Regions from separate parts of the Mucilaginibacter daejeonensis genome, predicted to be linked through region 3. Evidence: riboswitches for the same ligand, from Rfam matches in the RefSeq annotation. Region 3 holds a riboswitch; each other region holds the start of a gene.
What was found. A riboswitch is a leader RNA that binds a small molecule or an ion and turns the genes downstream of it on or off. The one in region 3 is predicted to bind S-adenosylmethionine.
Positions count from the first base shown of each region.

Region 1: another riboswitch for S-adenosylmethionine. It lies ahead of LLH06_RS07530 (peroxiredoxin family protein); the one in region 3 lies ahead of LLH06_RS09545 (cysteine desulfurase family protein).
Region 2: another riboswitch for S-adenosylmethionine. It lies ahead of LLH06_RS12575 (O-acetylhomoserine aminocarboxypropyltransferase/cysteine synthase family protein); the one in region 3 lies ahead of LLH06_RS09545 (cysteine desulfurase family protein).

Region 1 covers NZ_CP086068.1:1,752,286-1,758,093, reverse strand. The annotation lists gene LLH06_RS07535 (transferrin receptor-like dimerization domain-containing protein) at 1-1,896, opposite strand, end outside; gene LLH06_RS07530 (peroxiredoxin family protein) at 2,159-2,761, opposite strand; SAM riboswitch class I at 2,847-2,959, opposite strand; gene LLH06_RS07525 (SusC/RagA family TonB-linked outer membrane protein) at 3,375-5,808, shown strand, end outside.
Region 2 covers NZ_CP086068.1:2,976,315-2,982,122, forward strand. The annotation lists gene LLH06_RS12565 (PQQ-dependent sugar dehydrogenase) at 1-638, opposite strand, end outside; gene LLH06_RS12570 (redoxin family protein) at 645-2,024, opposite strand; SAM riboswitch class I at 2,334-2,450, shown strand; gene LLH06_RS12575 (O-acetylhomoserine aminocarboxypropyltransferase/cysteine synthase family protein) at 2,718-4,082, shown strand; gene LLH06_RS12580 (homoserine O-acetyltransferase family protein) at 4,165-5,220, shown strand; gene LLH06_RS12585 (homoserine dehydrogenase) at 5,228-5,808, shown strand, end outside.
Region 3 covers NZ_CP086068.1:2,275,175-2,280,982, reverse strand. The annotation lists gene LLH06_RS09560 (GH92 family glycosyl hydrolase) at 1-2,079, shown strand, start outside; gene LLH06_RS09555 (DUF2185 domain-containing protein) at 2,101-2,433, opposite strand; gene LLH06_RS09550 (peroxiredoxin) at 2,497-3,132, opposite strand; gene LLH06_RS09545 (cysteine desulfurase family protein) at 3,174-4,307, opposite strand; SAM riboswitch class I at 4,412-4,528, opposite strand; gene LLH06_RS09540 (lipopolysaccharide biosynthesis protein) at 4,670-5,808, opposite strand, start outside.

The DNA.
Region 1 (5,808 bases), 520 kb from region 3:
CTGGTCAAAGGGTGACAGGTCCAATGTGGGAACTGCGGGTCTCACTTCCGGAGCCGTGTATCGTTCTTTAGGGTCGGCCGCCAGTTTGTAGCTATTGGTGCTGGCCAGAAGGGCGTCAGTAGTATAGCGTTCACGCAATTGGTCGGTCAGTTGCTTTACTTCGGTCTCATACTGAGTGATCACCTTAGTCAAACTGGTGAAGTCGAATGGCAGCACATCGGCGTTGGCCAGACGCAGTACTGCGCGGCCGGCCGTTTGTGCCAATGCTACACCGTATACAAAGCTGCTATCCTTAAAACGTACATAGTCGTCATATGAATCATAAATAGAATGGTAATCACCACCAGCATCCTCACCGCCATAACCGAGGTTGAGCGTAGGGATACCCAAATGCTGAAGGAACGCTGAATAATCAGATCCGGTGCCTAATGCCGACAGCGATAAAGTATCCTGCTTCAAAATGGCTTTTTGTGCCTTAGCCGATGACGCGCGTACGGCGTCATTAGCTCTTTTGCGTTCAAAAACACTTACACCCGTCTGCGGATCGGTCACGCTTTTAGCTATCTCGCTGGTGAAGACCTCCAAAGCATGAGAACCGCCTGCGCCTAAGAAGCCACGGCTATTGCCATCCGAATTGATGTAAGCCACTGCTTTCTTTCTCAGTTCCTCGGCGTGGTCCTCTACCCATTCGGTAGAACCCAATAGCGAAGGTTCCTCACCATCCCACACGCAGTACACTAACGTACGCTTAGGTTTGATACCGGCCTTTACCAATAAGCCGATCGATCGCGCTTCTTCTAATTCGGCCGCTAAACCGCTGATAGGATCATCGGCACCGTTCACCCAGGCATCGTGATGATTTCCCCTGATCACCCATTGATCAGGGTACTGGCTTCCCTTGATCTTGGCGATCACGTTATAAGCAGGCACGATATCCCAATTGTGATCGATCTTTAAATGCACTCTGGCCTTGCCTGGGCCAACATGATAAGTGATCGGCAACGCTCCGCGCCATTCGGCCGGTGCTACCGGGCCACCCAGTGCAGCTAATAATGGCTGAGCATCACCATAACTGATCGGTAACACGGGTATCTTCAAAATGGTCTGAGCGTCGCTTCTGTTCAGTCTTTTGGCTTTTGCTGTTGCGCCTACATCAGGTGTGAGTGGGTCGCCGGGATAGATCACCATGTCCATTACCGACCCGCGTTGAACGGTCTGATCATTCTTGAACGGTCCTTTAGGATAAACCTCACCCTGGTAAAAGCCATCATCTTTAGGATCTGAATAAATTATGCAACCGATCGCGCCGTGCTCATAAGCCACCTTTGGCTTAATACCCCTCCACGAGCGGCCATATTTAGCGATCACGATCTTACCTTTTACATCAATGCCCAATTTGGCCAGTTGAGTATAGTCGTCAGGCAAGCCGTAATTGACAAATACAAGATCGCCGGTCACATCGCCATCGGCTCCCCACGCATTGTAAGTGGGCAGCTGTCCATCCTGACCTGATGTAGCATCCTCGGCAAAGGCAGGCTCTTTCAGCTTAGCGGTATACTTTGTAGGATATATGAGTTCGAGTGAACGCGTCTTGGGTGTAGGGAATAGCACCTGATACGTCTCGATCTGTGCATCCCAACCATACTGTTTGAATTTTTGGAGTACTGCCTGGGCAACCGCCTTGCCACCGGGCGAACCTAAGTGATGTGGACGAGCAGCCAGCTCTTTAATGTGCTGACCAATGCGAACGTTGCTTAGCTCTTTATCGAAAGCCTGTTCGGCCTGTGATTGCTTACCGGCAGATGATGCAGTAAAGCCTTTGATGGTCGCGTTCTGTGCGAAGGAGTTGTACTGACCGGCCAGGCACAAAATGGCCAGTATCTTTATTGTTTTCATAAAGAAAGTGAATGGTGGAAGAATTAAAGTTAAGATACTTAAGATCTGTGAAACACAGACCTATAAGGACATGAATATGATCAGCTACAACACCTTACAAATATCGCATGTGATCGCTGGTCGCCAACTGCTTGCATAAGGGGAGCAAGCGGGATATTAAGATAGACATTCGATGTCATGGTCATGGAAGATATAGCTCATGCAAGTCGGCACCGTGCCCTTCGGCGCAGATACCGACCTTTACATATCAGCTTTGAGAATATTATAAAGAGGCTTTAAGTGATGCCTTACCGGCAAGTCCGTCGATCACCTTAACCATGGTGTTGAACTCGTTCACATCATAAAGCCTGGTCAGGAAAACGATCTTACCATTGGAATCGATCACCACGTTGCGGGTCACCCCTGCTTTTTTATCGGCAAAACGACCGAAGATATCGGCACCGGGGTCTAAAGCCAGCGGGTAGCTTACCTGTATGTCCTTACGGAACTTTTGTACTTTTTCTAAAGGCTCATCACGGTCTACACCGATCAGCACCACGTTCTTATCCTTATAGGCGTTCCAAACGTCGGTCTCCAGATGTGGCATCTCTTTACGGCATACACTGCACCAGCTGGCGGTAAATTGCAATACTACTACCTTTCCACGTAGTTGCTTAAGAGAGGTCTTTTGACCATCATCTAATACCAGTTCAAAATCATCTGGTGCCTGGTCACCCACCTTTACCAGATAGCCACGATCGGCATCGGCCACTTTTGCAGTAGATGCCGTTTGCGAGTTAGTTTGTGCGTTGACAGCGCCCACGCCTCCTACAAACAGGACGCTTAACAAGGCTTTGTAGATAAATGTAGTACTGAGCTTTTTCATGAGTGTATAAGTTGATGCTTTTTAATAAACCAGTGATCACTTATACCGAAGAACCAGGAGCGGTGGATGACAAGTATTACTTGCCTTCTTATCTTTCTTCCGTTACCGGAAGCAGGAATTAGCACCTTTTACACCGATGACAGGTACAGGTTGCTAAGACTTCTCAGGGCCTTTTCCCTCGGTCTTTCTGGATAAGTATCACAAAGAACATTGTTTTGACACTGCAAATATAGATAAGAAAATAACAATATCTATAGAATTAGTAGATTATTTTCAAAAAGACATTTAAATGAAAAAGGACGTTCATACGGATATTTGATCCGATGTTGTGCAGCATCTCTTGACGGTCCAATATTGATCTTCGGTACATGCTCCGCAAACGATTGCATAGTTTTTTATGGCCCTGATCCTTTTTTTTCTCGGTGTAGCTCCCTAATCTTGTTACAGAGCAAGGCGGCACTACTATCACGCTATCTAGGCGCCTTGTCTATAGACCAATATAAACTAACTATTACTGTTACTTTCTGATGCTGATCTGACGTCGCGATGGCTTTGCTTTGCCATTACGATCAGGATGTTCTGTTGCCAATTAACAACCCCCAATTATATCATTATGATGAGATCTTTACTTACCGCCTGCTTCCTGACGCTTTTGTCGACAGTGGCGTGGGCACAGAACCGGCAGATCACCGGTCAGGTGAACCATCAGGACACCAACGACCCCATTGTGGGCGCCAGTGTGCTGATCAAGGGTACCACACGCGGTGCGCAAACTGACGTCGCAGGCCGCTTTAAACTTGATGCACCTGCCGGCCCCGTCACGCTTACCATCCGCTACATTGGCTACAAAGCCAAAGAAGTTACGGTGGCCGCTGATCAAACCCAAGTGAGCATCAAACTACAGGATGATGCCCAACAATTGAACGATGTAGTAGCCGTTGGTTTTGCCACCGTAAAAAGGCGCGACCTCACCGGCTCCGTATCATCAGTAACGGCGAAGCAATTACGCGACATACCTGTTGCATCGGCCGGGCAGGCACTACAGGGTCGTTTGGCAGGTGTGCAGGTCACTTCATCAGAAGGTTCGCCCGATGCTGATATCAAGATCCGTGTACGTGGCGGTGGTTCCATCACGCAAGACAACTCTCCCCTTTACATCATTGACGGGGTGCAGGTCGAGAATGGTCTGAACAGCATCTCCCCGCAGGATATCGAATCCATTGACGTGTTGAAGGATGCTGCCTCCACCTCTATCTACGGTGCCAGGGGTGCCAACGGTGTGGTGATCATTACCACCAAAGGTGGTCGCGAACAGAAGACCACCGTGAACTACAATGGCTACGTAGGCATAAGCAAACTGGCCCGTGAGCTGAAAGTGCTTGACCCTTACGAGTTCGTAGTGTACCAGTACGAGCGTAACCGCTTTAGCCCAAGTTCAGACAGTACCCAGTACATCCGCAATTACGGCCGCAGCTTCGATTCACTTTCACGCTTTAAGAACGTGCCATTTGTAGATTGGCAAAAGATCGCCTTAGGCCGTACTGCGCTGCAACAACAGCACAACATCAGCGTGAATGGGGGTTCAAGGACCACCCAGTTCAACCTGAGCTACACCAACGATCAGCATGAGGGCACCGTGATCAACTCCGATTATGTGCGTAACCTGATCAACTTCCGTTTTGACCATACCGTGTCAGACCATTTGAAGGTAGGCTTTAATGCACGTTATAACTCTCAGGTGGTGAATGGCGCCGGAACCTCGAACGCAAGCGGTTCCACCTATAACAACCTACGTAACAGTGTAAAATATCGTCCGTTCAACCTTACCGGTGCAGCTGATGATGTGATCGATCAGGCTTACCTTGATGAGACCAATGCCGCGGGCAACAATCTGGGTGTGTTGAGCCCGGTAGTAAATGCCAACTCACAATACCGCAAGAACTACCAGACCGTGACCAACCTGAACGGCTACGTGAACTACTCGTTCAACAAATACTTCTCGTTCAGATCGACGCTGGGCTTTGATATCACATCGCTGAAGATGAACAGCTTTGACGACGTTTATACGGCGAACGCGCGTATCAATGGTAACGGCCAACCCTTGGCAGGCACCGTGAATTCGAGCATCAACACCATGGACATTTCCAACGTGTTGACCTTTAACAACGCTGCTGCAAAGTCCAAACATCATGATATCAACCTGATCCTGGGTAACGAGTTCTATAACTATCACACCGAATCACTGAACAACCAATTCAAGTTGTTCCCGGTAGGTGTTGATCCGGTAACAGCCCTTAACCAGCTGAACCTTGGTACTATCGTGCCAGCCTTCCCCCAAAACACCTATGCGACCAGCCATTTACTTTCGTTCTTTGGCAGAGGTAACTATACGCTAGACAGAAAGTACTACTTCACATTCACCTTCCGTGCCGATGGTTCCTCCAAATTTGCTTCGGGTAAACAATGGGGTTACTTCCCTTCGGGATCATTCGCTTGGCGCGTGTCTGATGAGAAATTCATGAAGAACGTAAAGGCCGTATCTGACCTGAAACTGCGTCTGAGCTACGGTACATCGGGTAACAATCGTATCCCCGACTATCTATTCACCCCAGCATTCAGCGCCAACGCCTTTTACGGCCTGAACGAAAGCACCACCGCAGTGGGCTTCGTACCTACCTATTTGCCTAACCCTAACCTGAAATGGGAGACCACCGTATCCAAGAATATCGGTGTGGACATGGGTATCCTGAACAACCGTATCCAGATCTCATTAGATGCTTACCGCAATACTACTAATGACCTGCTGATCAACGTACCCGTTGCAACCAGCTCAGGTTATGCCACGCAACTGCGTAACGTTGGTAAGACACAAAATCAAGGTGCCGAGATCCAGTTGAACGCCACCATCATCCAGAAAAAGTCGTTCACTTACAGCACTAACTTTAACATCTCTTACAACGAGAACAAAGTGCTTGCACTTGCTCCGGGACAAACCTCCTACCTGCAAAGCTCAGGATGGGGTGTATCAGGCCAACCTGCAGACTTTA
Region 2 (5,808 bases), 700 kb from region 3:
GAGGTCGGGTTATCTGATGGTATGCTACCATCGAGGTTCAAGCGAAGGATCTTGCCCGACAGACTGCCCGCGTTCTGTGCTTGTGAGGCCGAGGTGGCATCGCCGGTGGTGATGAAGAGTTTACGGTCGGGCGATATGGCCAGGCGGCAGCCATTATGATTATTGGCCGCCGGGATGTTATCGAGCAATACCACCGGGCTATTCAATGTACCGCCGCTGTAGGTATAACGGACGATCTTTTCGGTGTAGGTACCGTTCTTATCATAATTGTACGCCACAAATACTTGCGGAGTGGAGCCGAAGTCGGGGTGCAGCACCATGCCCAATAGGCCGCCCTCGCCTTGGGCCTTTACATCAGGAACCGTGACTAAAGGACTCACCTGTCCGTTGGATGGGTCAACCCGGCTGATCTTGCCGCCGCGTTCGGTCATCCATAGCATGTTATCGGGTCCCCAAAGTATCTCCCATGGGAAGGTGAGCCGGTCGGTCAGTACTTTGGCGTCGAGGTCGGCGTTGCCGGCTTGGCTGCCGTTGTCAGACGAGTTCTTGCTGCAGGTGCTCAGTAGCAGCGCACTACTAAGCAGTGCGATCGTCAATACTTTAGGCATCATAATGGTCAATGGATTGGTTATGGTCATAACCAATTACGAAGCTATTTGTTGCATCACGTGCAATCGGCCCTTTTTTAAAAGTTTGTCGATCTTACGCATAGTGACAGCATCTTCCGGTCCAAGATAATTACCCATTTCAACTACCTGACCTTTATCATTGATCAGCAAGTGATAAGGAATGCCTTTGATCCCTAAGCCACGCATAAAGCTCTCACTTTGTTCATCATTGCAAAAATATTGCGAACCGCTAAGCTTCATCTGCTGCAAAGTAGACAACCACGCACCGTGTTTTGAACCTATGCACAGGTAAACGAAGTCAACCTTCTTGCCTTTATACTTTTGAGCCAGTTTTTCAGATGCGAACATCTGTGCTTTGCATGGGCCGCACCAGGTGGCCCATACATCAATATAGATCACTTTTCCAGAGTGTTCCGTTTTTATCGAATCTAAAATGCCTTGCGCAGGCGTATTTTTGATCTGTTCTTTGATGCTGTTGGATAGCTCTTCGGGCGTTGGGGTGTTGTATTTCACCGTTTCATAAAAGCGCAAGAGCGGCTGTTTTATGAACGGCGTTTTGATGTTTTGATCGAACGTCTTGCGGCGTCTATCGAACTCATCAGCGTCATTTTCAACTAGATCATAGTAAAAAGTTAGTCCAATGAGCAATTCGCGCAGTTCCTCATTCTTCACTTCTTTTTTGATCTTAACGAGATATAGTTGTTTTCTTTGTTCGGGCGATAGTCCTTTAATAAGCTTTTTATCCATAGCAGGAGCCAAAAAGGGCAACACGTTATAGGCATCGGCACAAAGCAATTTCTGGTTGAAGAGGTCTTTTATATCCTGCTCAAAACCTGATAAATTTTCAAGTTTCTCTAACGGTGATACTCCAGGTCGATAGGTTTTCGCGACCACTGTATACCATGCATATTTGTAGTAATACTGAGCGTTGATAAAGTTCTTTGTCCAGGCAAGCAATTCTTCATCAGGGTCAAACTTTTCTATAAATTCTTCTCTATTGTTCTGTAGTGCTGTACGCATGTTAAGGCAATAACTGCCTAATGCTGGAAGATCGCCATCTCGCACCTTAATGGTATCCATATCGGTATTGGAGGTGCTGTAATACTCATTAGCGTAGTGGAACAGATCGGCATTCAGTTTTTCGGCATCGCCACTGAATTTGGCGTTACCCATTTCTTTCAGGTCAAGGTCTATATGAATGCTATCGCCTGGGTGGGTGATCATTTTTTTCACGATGGGGGTCAGCGTAATATCCTGTGCAATGAACTGTTCAAATGCTATTTTGAACGTGCCATCGATCTGGATGTGGCCTGTGTAGGTAGTGGGATTGCCGCCAAGGTCGGCCACGGTAAGGGTGAATGCGGTTATGCTGGTATCATGGTCACGGTTGGCCACCGTACCTGTAATTACTGTTCGGTGCCTATTTTTATTTTTTTGCTTACAGGCGCAAAACAAAGTTGTAGCCAACAAAAAGCAGGCTAAACGTGATAGGTTCATGGTTTGGTGGTTTAATTTGATAGCAAGTTAACGCTTTTTGACCATTATATGCAATGTACTACCGAGCACATCATTGTGCTATTACTCTCCTACTTTCCCTCAATTCAAAAAACTTCAGATTTCCCTTGCTTTTTTGTGCTTTTACCTATTACATTTGCACCACAGGTGTATCAAACACCATTGATCAAATACCCCTCGAAAGGTTTTGATTTATAAAGAAGCGGCGAGAGATCAGGCTCCCTGACCCGCTGGCAACCCTCCGATAGGCGGAGAAGGTGCCAATTCCTGTCCCGATCAGGATATTACTGCCGGGGAATATAAGTTAATAGCCATGATACAAGTTAGCTTTACTACCACTGCAAAATTTTCAACTACCCAAACGGGTACGTTCATGACCTGCCTGCTGCAAGGTCAAATTTGCATGTGTTGCTGTTAAAGGCATCAGCACGTTAGCTACCCACTGCTCGTTTTTTATCGGCAATAACGCTACGTGCCCTTGCGCTTAAGGACAATGCTATACCCTTTCCGCACGCCTACCTCCGCTTATAGCAACAGCAACACCAAGTTTAACTTTTAACATCAGGACATATCATGTCAGCAGCACCTTTAAAATTCGAGACCTTACAATTACATGCCGGCCAGGAAGCCGACCCTACCACCGGTTCACGCGCGGTACCGTTATATCAAACCACCTCATACGTGTTCAAGAACGCCGAGCACGGCGCCAACCTTTTCGCACTAAAGGAGTTCGGTAACATCTACTCACGTATCATGAACCCCACGACCGATGTGTTCGAAAAACGCATCGCGGCGTTGGAGGGTGGTGTAGCAGCTTTGGCCACCTCATCGGGTCAGGCGGCACAGTTCCTGGCACTGAATAATATCCTGCAGGCGGGCGACAACTTCGTGACCTCCCCGTTCCTGTATGGCGGCACTTACAATCAGTTCAAAGTAGCGTTCAAACGCTTTGGTATCGAGGCCCGTTTTGCCAAGGATGATCGCCCGGAGAGCTTTGAGCCACTGATCGATGCCAAAACCAAGGCCATTTACCTGGAGACCATCGGCAACCCAGGGTTCAACGTGCCGGATTTCGACCAGATCGCTGCCTTGGCCCGCAAGCATGACCTGCCACTCATCGTGGATAATACCTTTGGCGCAGGTGGTTACCTGTTCCGCCCGTTGGAGCATGGAGCTCACGTGGTGGTGGAAAGCGCCACCAAATGGATAGGCGGCCACGGCACAAGCATTGGCGGCGTGATCGTTGATGGCGGCAATTACAATTGGGGCAACGGCAAGTTCCCGCAATTCACTGAGCCTGCCGAAGGCTATCACGGATTGGTGTTCAATGATGTGTTCGGCATTGGCGGGCCGTTCGGTAATATCCAGTTCATTATCAGGGCACGCGTAGAAGGATTGCGTGACCTCGGCGCCTCACAATCGCCATTCAATTCATTCCTGCTCATTCAAGGCCTCGAGACCTTATCATTACGGGTACAGCGGCATGTTGACAATGCCTTGGAGCTGGCTACCTGGCTCGAGCAACATCCGCAGGTGGCCCGTGTCAATTACCCGGGACTGACCTCTTCGCCATATCATACCCTTGCCAAAAAGTACCTAAAGAATGGCTTTGGCGCGGTGTTGAGCTTTGAGTTGAAAGGCAATAAAGAGAACGCCACCAAATTTATTGACAGCCTGCAACTGGTGAGCCATTTGGCCAACGTGGGCGATGCCAAAACGCTGATCATTCAGCCATCCGCCACTACACACCAGCAACTGAACGATGCCGAGCAATTGGCGGCAGGTGTTACCCCTGCCCTGCTGCGCCTGGCGGTAGGCATCGAGCATATCGACGACATCAAAGCCGACCTGCAACAGGCCTTTGATCAGGTACAGCAACAACACCCCGGCCTTGAGGCCGTGCAACAGATCGCGGATCACATCTCTGTTGAAAGATAGAGGTTCCTTTTATAGTGTTTAAATAGTTTTAACTGAGAAAGAGCGCTCCCCGCTAACCCGGGGACGCTTTTTAACCCAAAAAATGAGTACAAAAGTTTACAGGCACGATAGCCGGTTCGAATTGGAAAGCGGTGACGACTTACCCTGTTTGGAGATAGGCTATCATACCTATGGCCGCTTAAATGCGGCGAAAGATAATGTGGTGTGGGTATGCCATGCCCTCACTGCCAACTCTGACGTGTTGGATTGGTGGAAAGGCCTCATTGGCGAAGGTTACTTTTTTAACCCGGATGAGCATTTCATTATTTGTGCCAACGTGCTGAGTTCACCTTATGGCACCACCAACCCGTTAAGTATCGACCCATCCACCGGGCAACCTTATTACCTGAACTTCCCTACCGTTACCGTACGTGACATGGTGAAGGCTCATCAGCTACTGGCCGATGCCTTGGGTATCGACCGCATCGATGTATTGATAGGTGGCTCATTAGGTGGGCAGCAGGCACTGGAGTGGAGCATCACCCAGCCCGATCGTATCAAACAACTGATACTGATCGCCACTAACGCCAGGCACTCACCATGGGGCATTGCGTTCAATGAGTCGCAACGGTTGGCCTTACAGGCCGATGCTACCTTTAACAACGGCACGCCCGAAGGTGGCAGCGCTGGATTAAAGGCGGCGCGAAGCATGGCCCTGCTATCATACCGTGGCTACAAGGCCTACAACATTACCCAGCACGAGGACGATGACAGTAAGACCGACGACTACCGCGCATCGAGCTATCAAAGCTACCAGGGACAAAAACTGGTGAACCGCTTTAACGCTTACAGCTACTGGTATTTGAGCAAGGCTATGGATTCGCACCATGCCGGCCGTGGCCGTGGTGGTTTAGAAAAAGCGTTGAGCGGCATCAAGGCTCAAACGCTGGTGATCGGCATCAGGTCTGACATTTTGTTCCCGGTAGAGGAGCAACAATACCTTTTCCAGCACATTCCTAATGCGGCCTATTCGGAGTTCGATTCCTTTTACGCGCATGACGGCTTCCTGATCGAGACCGAGAAGCTCACCAAGATCATTGCCTCCTTCATCACTACCGACGTGCGGGGCAAGATCATCGAATTACAAAAGATCGCTTAATATATCAATGAGTAAAAAATTAACTATAGGCCTTTTTGGCTTTGGCGTGGTGGGTCAGGGTTTGCATGACATCATCAAGACCAAGAACCTGAACATCGAGATCAAAAAGATCGCGATCAAGAACCCCGACAAAGCTCGCAGCCTGCCTGCCGACCTGTTCACCACCGACCGCAACGAGATCCTGAACGACCCTGAGATCAATACCGTGGTGGAACTGATCAATGATACTGAGGCCGCCTTCCAGATCGTTTCTACCGCACTGAAAAGTGGCAAGAGCGTGGTATCGGCCAGTAAAAAGATGCTGGCCTTGCACCTGCAAGAGCTGATCGATCTGCAGCATGAACACAATGTATCATTACTGTACGAAGGTTCGGTTTGCGGTAGTATACCGATCATCCGTAACTTGGAAGAGTATTATGATAATGAGTTACTGCACTCCGTAAGCGGTATCTTCAACGGTTCATCTAACTACATACTAAGCAAAGGCTCTATCGAAGGGCTGGATTATGACACCGCCCTGAAGCAGGCCCAGGACCTCGGTTTTGCCGAGACCGACCCCACCTCTGACGTGGGCGGATATGATGCCAA
Region 3 (5,808 bases):
TCCCGACCTAGGGCCGCTCCCGCAGTTGACCATGCAAAGAACAAGCAGACCATTTTTTATACTTCGCTGTACCACTGCATGATGGCTCCAAACGTATACAGCGATATTGACGGCCAATACCGTGGACTTGACGGCAAGGTACATAATGCTCAAGGATTCAACTACTACACGGTGTTCTCGCTTTGGGATACCTTTAGGGCCGAACACCCGCTGTTGACACTCATCGACAAAAAGCGGACGCTAGACTTTATCAAAACGTTTCTAGCAATGTATGAGCAGGCTAGCACACTTCCGGTATGGCCATTGGCCTCTAACGAGACCTGGTGCATGATCGGGAATCATGCCATACCAGTGATCGCTGATGCATACAGCAAAGGCATACGCGATTTTGATGCCGGTAAAGTGCTGGAAGCTATGAAAGCCTCAGTCAACCGTGATCAATTTGGACTTACCGCCTATCGCACGAACGGCTTGGTGCTCGGCGATACCGAATCAGAGTCAGTATCAAAAACCCTGGAATATGCCTATGATGATTACTGCATTGCTCAAATGGCCAAAATGATGGGCCGCAATGAGGACCATGATACTTATAGTAAGCGGGCGCAGTATTGGAAGAACGTTTTCAATGAGCAAAATGGGTTCATGCAGGCGCGGGTAAACGGTAGTTGGTATACGCCGTTCTATCCTACTGAGGTCAACAATAATTACACAGAAGGAAATGCCTGGCACTATAGCTTCTTTGTTCCGCAGGATGTAGAAGGACTGATGAACAGCTTAGGTGGCCGCGAAAAGTTCGAGGCTAAGTTGGATGAATTGTTCACCACTACCGATAAGCTGAGTGGCCGTGAACAAGCCGACATTACCGGACTGATCGGTCAATACGCGCATGGCAATGAGCCAAGTCATCACATGGCCTATCTGTACAACTTTACCGCCAACCCCGAGAAAACGCAGATGCGTTTGAACGAAATATTTAGAACTCAATACAGTGCTAAACCGGATGGATTGGCCGGAAATGAAGATTGTGGGCAGATGTCTGCATGGTATGTTATGAGTGCTTTGGGCCTTTACAATATAGCGCCGGGTCAGCAACAATTTATGATCGGCTTGCCGCAATTTGATAAAGCGACTGTAACGCTCGAGAACGGCAAGAAGTTCGTCGTTACCAATTCGGGAGCTTCCGTTGGCTTGAATAACACTTACCTGCAGGGTATGAACCTGGCTAAAAAGCCTTATAATAAGCTATTTATCGACTACAAGGACATTGCAGATGGCGGCGAATTTGATGTGTTCACCGGGCGTTTGCCTAATCAGCTGTTCGTGCAGGACCTGGAACGGCCAACATCAAAGATCAGTGAACAATTGATCGTACCCAACCCGGCGTTTATTACTACTGGTCGGACCTTCAAACAGCAGATCAATGTAGCCATGAACTGTGCAGATCCGCAAGCAAAGATCTATTACACATTGGATGGCAGCATACCCAACGCATCATCTAATGTTTATCTAAGACCGTTGACCTTTACCGGTACGACCACTGTTAGAGCGATAGCGATCAAAGAGGGCAAGACCAGCTTTGTGAACTCAGGAACTTTTACCCTCTTCAATTCCAACTTAAAGATCACGCAACTGAGCAAATACCTGCCTAATTATGCCGCATCGGGTGACGATGCTTTGGTGGATGGCGCAGAAGGCACCGCAAACTGGCGTATGGGCAACTATTGGCAGGGCTTTCAGGGTAAAGATCTTGAAGTGGTTGTAGACATGGGGCAGGTAAAGCCGATCAAACACATCAGCCTGGGTACGCTTCAGGATACCGGTGCCTGGATAGTTTTCCCTAAGCAGGTGGAATATCAGTTATCCGACGATGGCAAGAATTTTAAAACCGTTGCTACTGTGGCCACTAAAGTTGGGATAGAGAGCCTTGCTTCGCAAACACAGACCTTCACAGCTTCTATCAACGGTCGCGCACGTTATATCAAAGTTGTTGCTAAGCAATATGGCCAATTACCAGCATGGCATGAAAGTAAAGGCAACCAGAGCTACATATTCGTTGACGAATTGAAAGTTGATCAATAGTATAGCTTTCGACTTCCAGGTTCATTGCGTGACAATATCGAAGTGGTCGCCCGCACCTGCTCGCTCCAGTTCGACCGGATAAGGTAGATGGAGGTACGGAATGATAGCCGGATCGTAATTAGCTATCGTATTGACATCATACACCATCGTGTTCTCGGCGTTATCGAGATATTCCTGATCCTCAGTGCCGGAGAGGAAACGCCAACCACTATCTATCTCGTTGTCCGGCGTTTCGCGATACATATAATTTACCTTTAAGCCATCAACGGTGATCTTATCAGTAGCCATGCATCCGCCCATGCGAGGAATAAGGTCTTTGATGTCTTCGGCTTTTAAATTAAAATTCTTCGCCATGATCTAAAATTGCAAAAGGCCTCTTGACATACAAGAGGCCTTTTGCTATGAATACCGATGGTGTTATTTGTTCGGCTGCGGCGTTAAACGCAGGTAAGGCTTAACACGAGTATGTCCTTTAGGGAAACGGCTCTCGATCTCTTCGTCCTTAACGGCTGGAGTGATCACCACGTCCTCTCCTTCTTTCCAGTCGGCTGGCGTAGCCACGCTATAGTTGGCGGTCAATTGCAGGGAATCGATCACACGCAGTATCTCCTGAAAATTACGGCCAGTAGATGCAGGGTAGGTAATGATCAGTTTGATGGTCTTGTCGGGCGCGATAATGAATAATGAACGCACGGTAGCGGTCAGTGACGCGTTAGGGTGTATCATATCATACGCTTCGGCTATCTCACGGTTCTCATCGGCAATAATGGGAAAGTTCACTTCCACATCTTGGGTCTCGTTGATATCACTGATCCAGCCATGATGCGATTCTACCGAATCTACGCTTAATGCAGCCACTTTTACGTTACGTTTCTCGAACTCATCTTTCAAAGCGGCTGTGCGGCCAAGCTCCGTGGTACAAACCGGTGTATAATCGGCCGGGTGCGAGAACAATACTCCCCAGCTGTCGCCTAAAAATTCGTAAAAATCTATCTCGCCTTGCGAGGTCTGTGCCTTAAAATTGGGGGCTTTATCGCCTAATCTTAAACTCATGGTCTTTATTGTTTAATAATGATGTAATAGGTTAATATTGGTTATGCTGCTAAGGTTTGATAAATGTTCGACAATATGGTGATCACACTGTCAATTTCGGCAATGGTATTGAATTTACTGAATGAGAAGCGCACGTTGTCTTTATGTGCCGACGTGTTGATGGCCTGCAACACATGTGAAGAAGAACCGGTAGAACAAGCGCTACCGCCTGATACGGAGATGCCCTGCTCGTCCAAACATCGGAGCAGGCTACTATACTCCAATGCAGGCAGTCCAACATTTAATACGGTATACAAGCTCTTATCAGCATGGGCAGAGTTACCATTAAAGCTGACTTCGGGTACCTCATTAAGCAGTCTTTTGATAAAGTGATCTTTCAGCTGCTGTATGTAAGCCTGATGCTCATCTATCTCTGCATAGGCGATCTGTAAGGCAGTAGTAAGCCCTACTATGCCATGTATATTCTCGGTGCCGGCTCTTAGTTTCTTCTCCTGACCTCCCCCATGTATCAATTGTATCAGTGGTGTCCCTTTACGGCAGTATAGAAATCCTACGCCTTTAGGCCCATGAAATTTGTGAGCCGAAGCAGCCAGGAAATGGACCTTAAGTTTTTGCAGGTCGTGGCGGTAGTGCCCTACCGTTTGCACGGTATCTGTATGGAACAGAGCATCGTAACGTTCGCATAGCTGGCCTATATATTCGATATCGTTTAGGTTGCCGATCTCGTTATTGGCATGCATAACTGATACCAAACTCCGGGTGTTACTTGCCAATAGTTGTTCCAGGTGTTGCAGGTCAAGGTTCCCGTGCGCATCATTATCAATAAAGCTTATTTTGATCAAGCCTTTGGTCTGTAAGTCGCGCAGGGTATGCAACACCGCATGATGCTCAAAACGGGTGGTGATCACATGACCGATACCGGCCGCATGCACGGCAGAAAGTATAGCGGTATTATCAGCCTCGGTGCCTCCTGAGGTAAAAATGATCTCTTCGGGCAATGCATTCAATAGACCAGCAATGGTGTTTCGGCATTCCTCAATGGCATGACGCGCGCGCCTACCCTGCTCATGATGCGACGACGGGTTGCCGTAGTGGTCAAGCAGGTACGGGGTCATGGCGTCAAATACTTCTTTATCTAAGGGAGTGGTCGCGGCGTTGTCAAGATAAATTCTCATGGCTTTTGATATTGATGTTAATTGTTTGATCATCTTCATCAACTTATACCAAAAAGAATGCGGGTGTTGCGCAGCGTGATATCACAAGTACGGGTCTACTTGTTGGCTTATCTTTCTCCTTTATGATCAGGAGCAGGAATTAGCACCTTTTACCCAGCATATAGCCGGTATAGGTTGCCAAGACGTCATCGGGCCCTTCCCTCGGTCTTTCTGGATAAGTATAACAAAGAACGTTCGTGAACTGAGACAAATATAGAATAATAATTTATAAAGTCTATAGATTTTGTAGAATTTATTTTAGGTGATCAATCTCACCCTGTCTGACATGATTTCGCGTAAAGAAAAAGTACGGAAAAAACGGGCTATGCTACCTTCTGTTTCTTCTTCCGTATCATGGCCCAGGTGTCTTTAAGAAGCCAGGTGGTCTCGAGCCAGCCGATCTTGTATACATCACGCAGGGTGAACTTTTCATACCGCTGCAGCCAGTTGTAGCTGATCACCATACCAGTGAGCACCGGTAGTATTGTTGCAAAGGCTACGCCGTACACATTGCCAAATATCCATACGCCTAGAAAGTCGCCGATCACGTTGGCAGCCAGCATGAATATAAGCTTCACCGCGTTCACTTGTGGCTGGTTGGTGGCATCCAGGGCCAAAGCCATAAAACGTTCTACCGGGTATAATAAGGCAAAGGTCATGAATACCCGCAATACGTTGGCAGCCTCGGTACTTAGGTATTTTTTATCCACTATCCAGATAGCAATCTCGGCAAAGCATAGCGAGCCCACTACCACTGGCAACAGCAGGAAAGTAAGCAAACCTGAATACTTTTTGAGCAGATATATCACATGGTATTTGTTGTTCTGATTATGAGCAGCAGATAACGGAGGCATAATGGTAGCAGCAAAACTGCGTAGAGGTATCTCCACCAGTTCCATTAAGCGCAGGCCTAGGTTGTATACCGCAACGGCAGCGTCACCCAGCATATACTTAATGATGTACGTATCAGAGTTGCGGAACATGCTGCTTCCTAAGGCTGTCCCTACACTGTACTTTCCAAAATTGAACAACGCATTTACAGTTGGAATGCTTTTCTTAAAAAAGGTATCGATGCGTGACCAGCCAAGCAGAATGGTCATTAAACTGGTAGCACCACCCGCCACAAAGCCACCGTATACCACCGTCATGAGGCTAATGTTATTGGTAAGGATGAGTGTTAGCACAATGGCGATCGACAACCCTGTGCTGACAGACCTGATATACAATAACCTATCAAAACGCGCCTCAGCCTGGGCTACGCAGCTGGCAATGAACGACGGTAAAGTGATGATGAACACCAGACCGAACCAACGGATGAACAGGTCGGTGCCCATGTCAGGTACATGATATGGGATCACCAGATAGACGACGTTCACCAGCACAAATACAAGTGTGATCAATGTGGATAAGAACCACGCAGAACCTGCCACCTCAGCAGCACGTTCTTTAGTTGTTCCGGCGT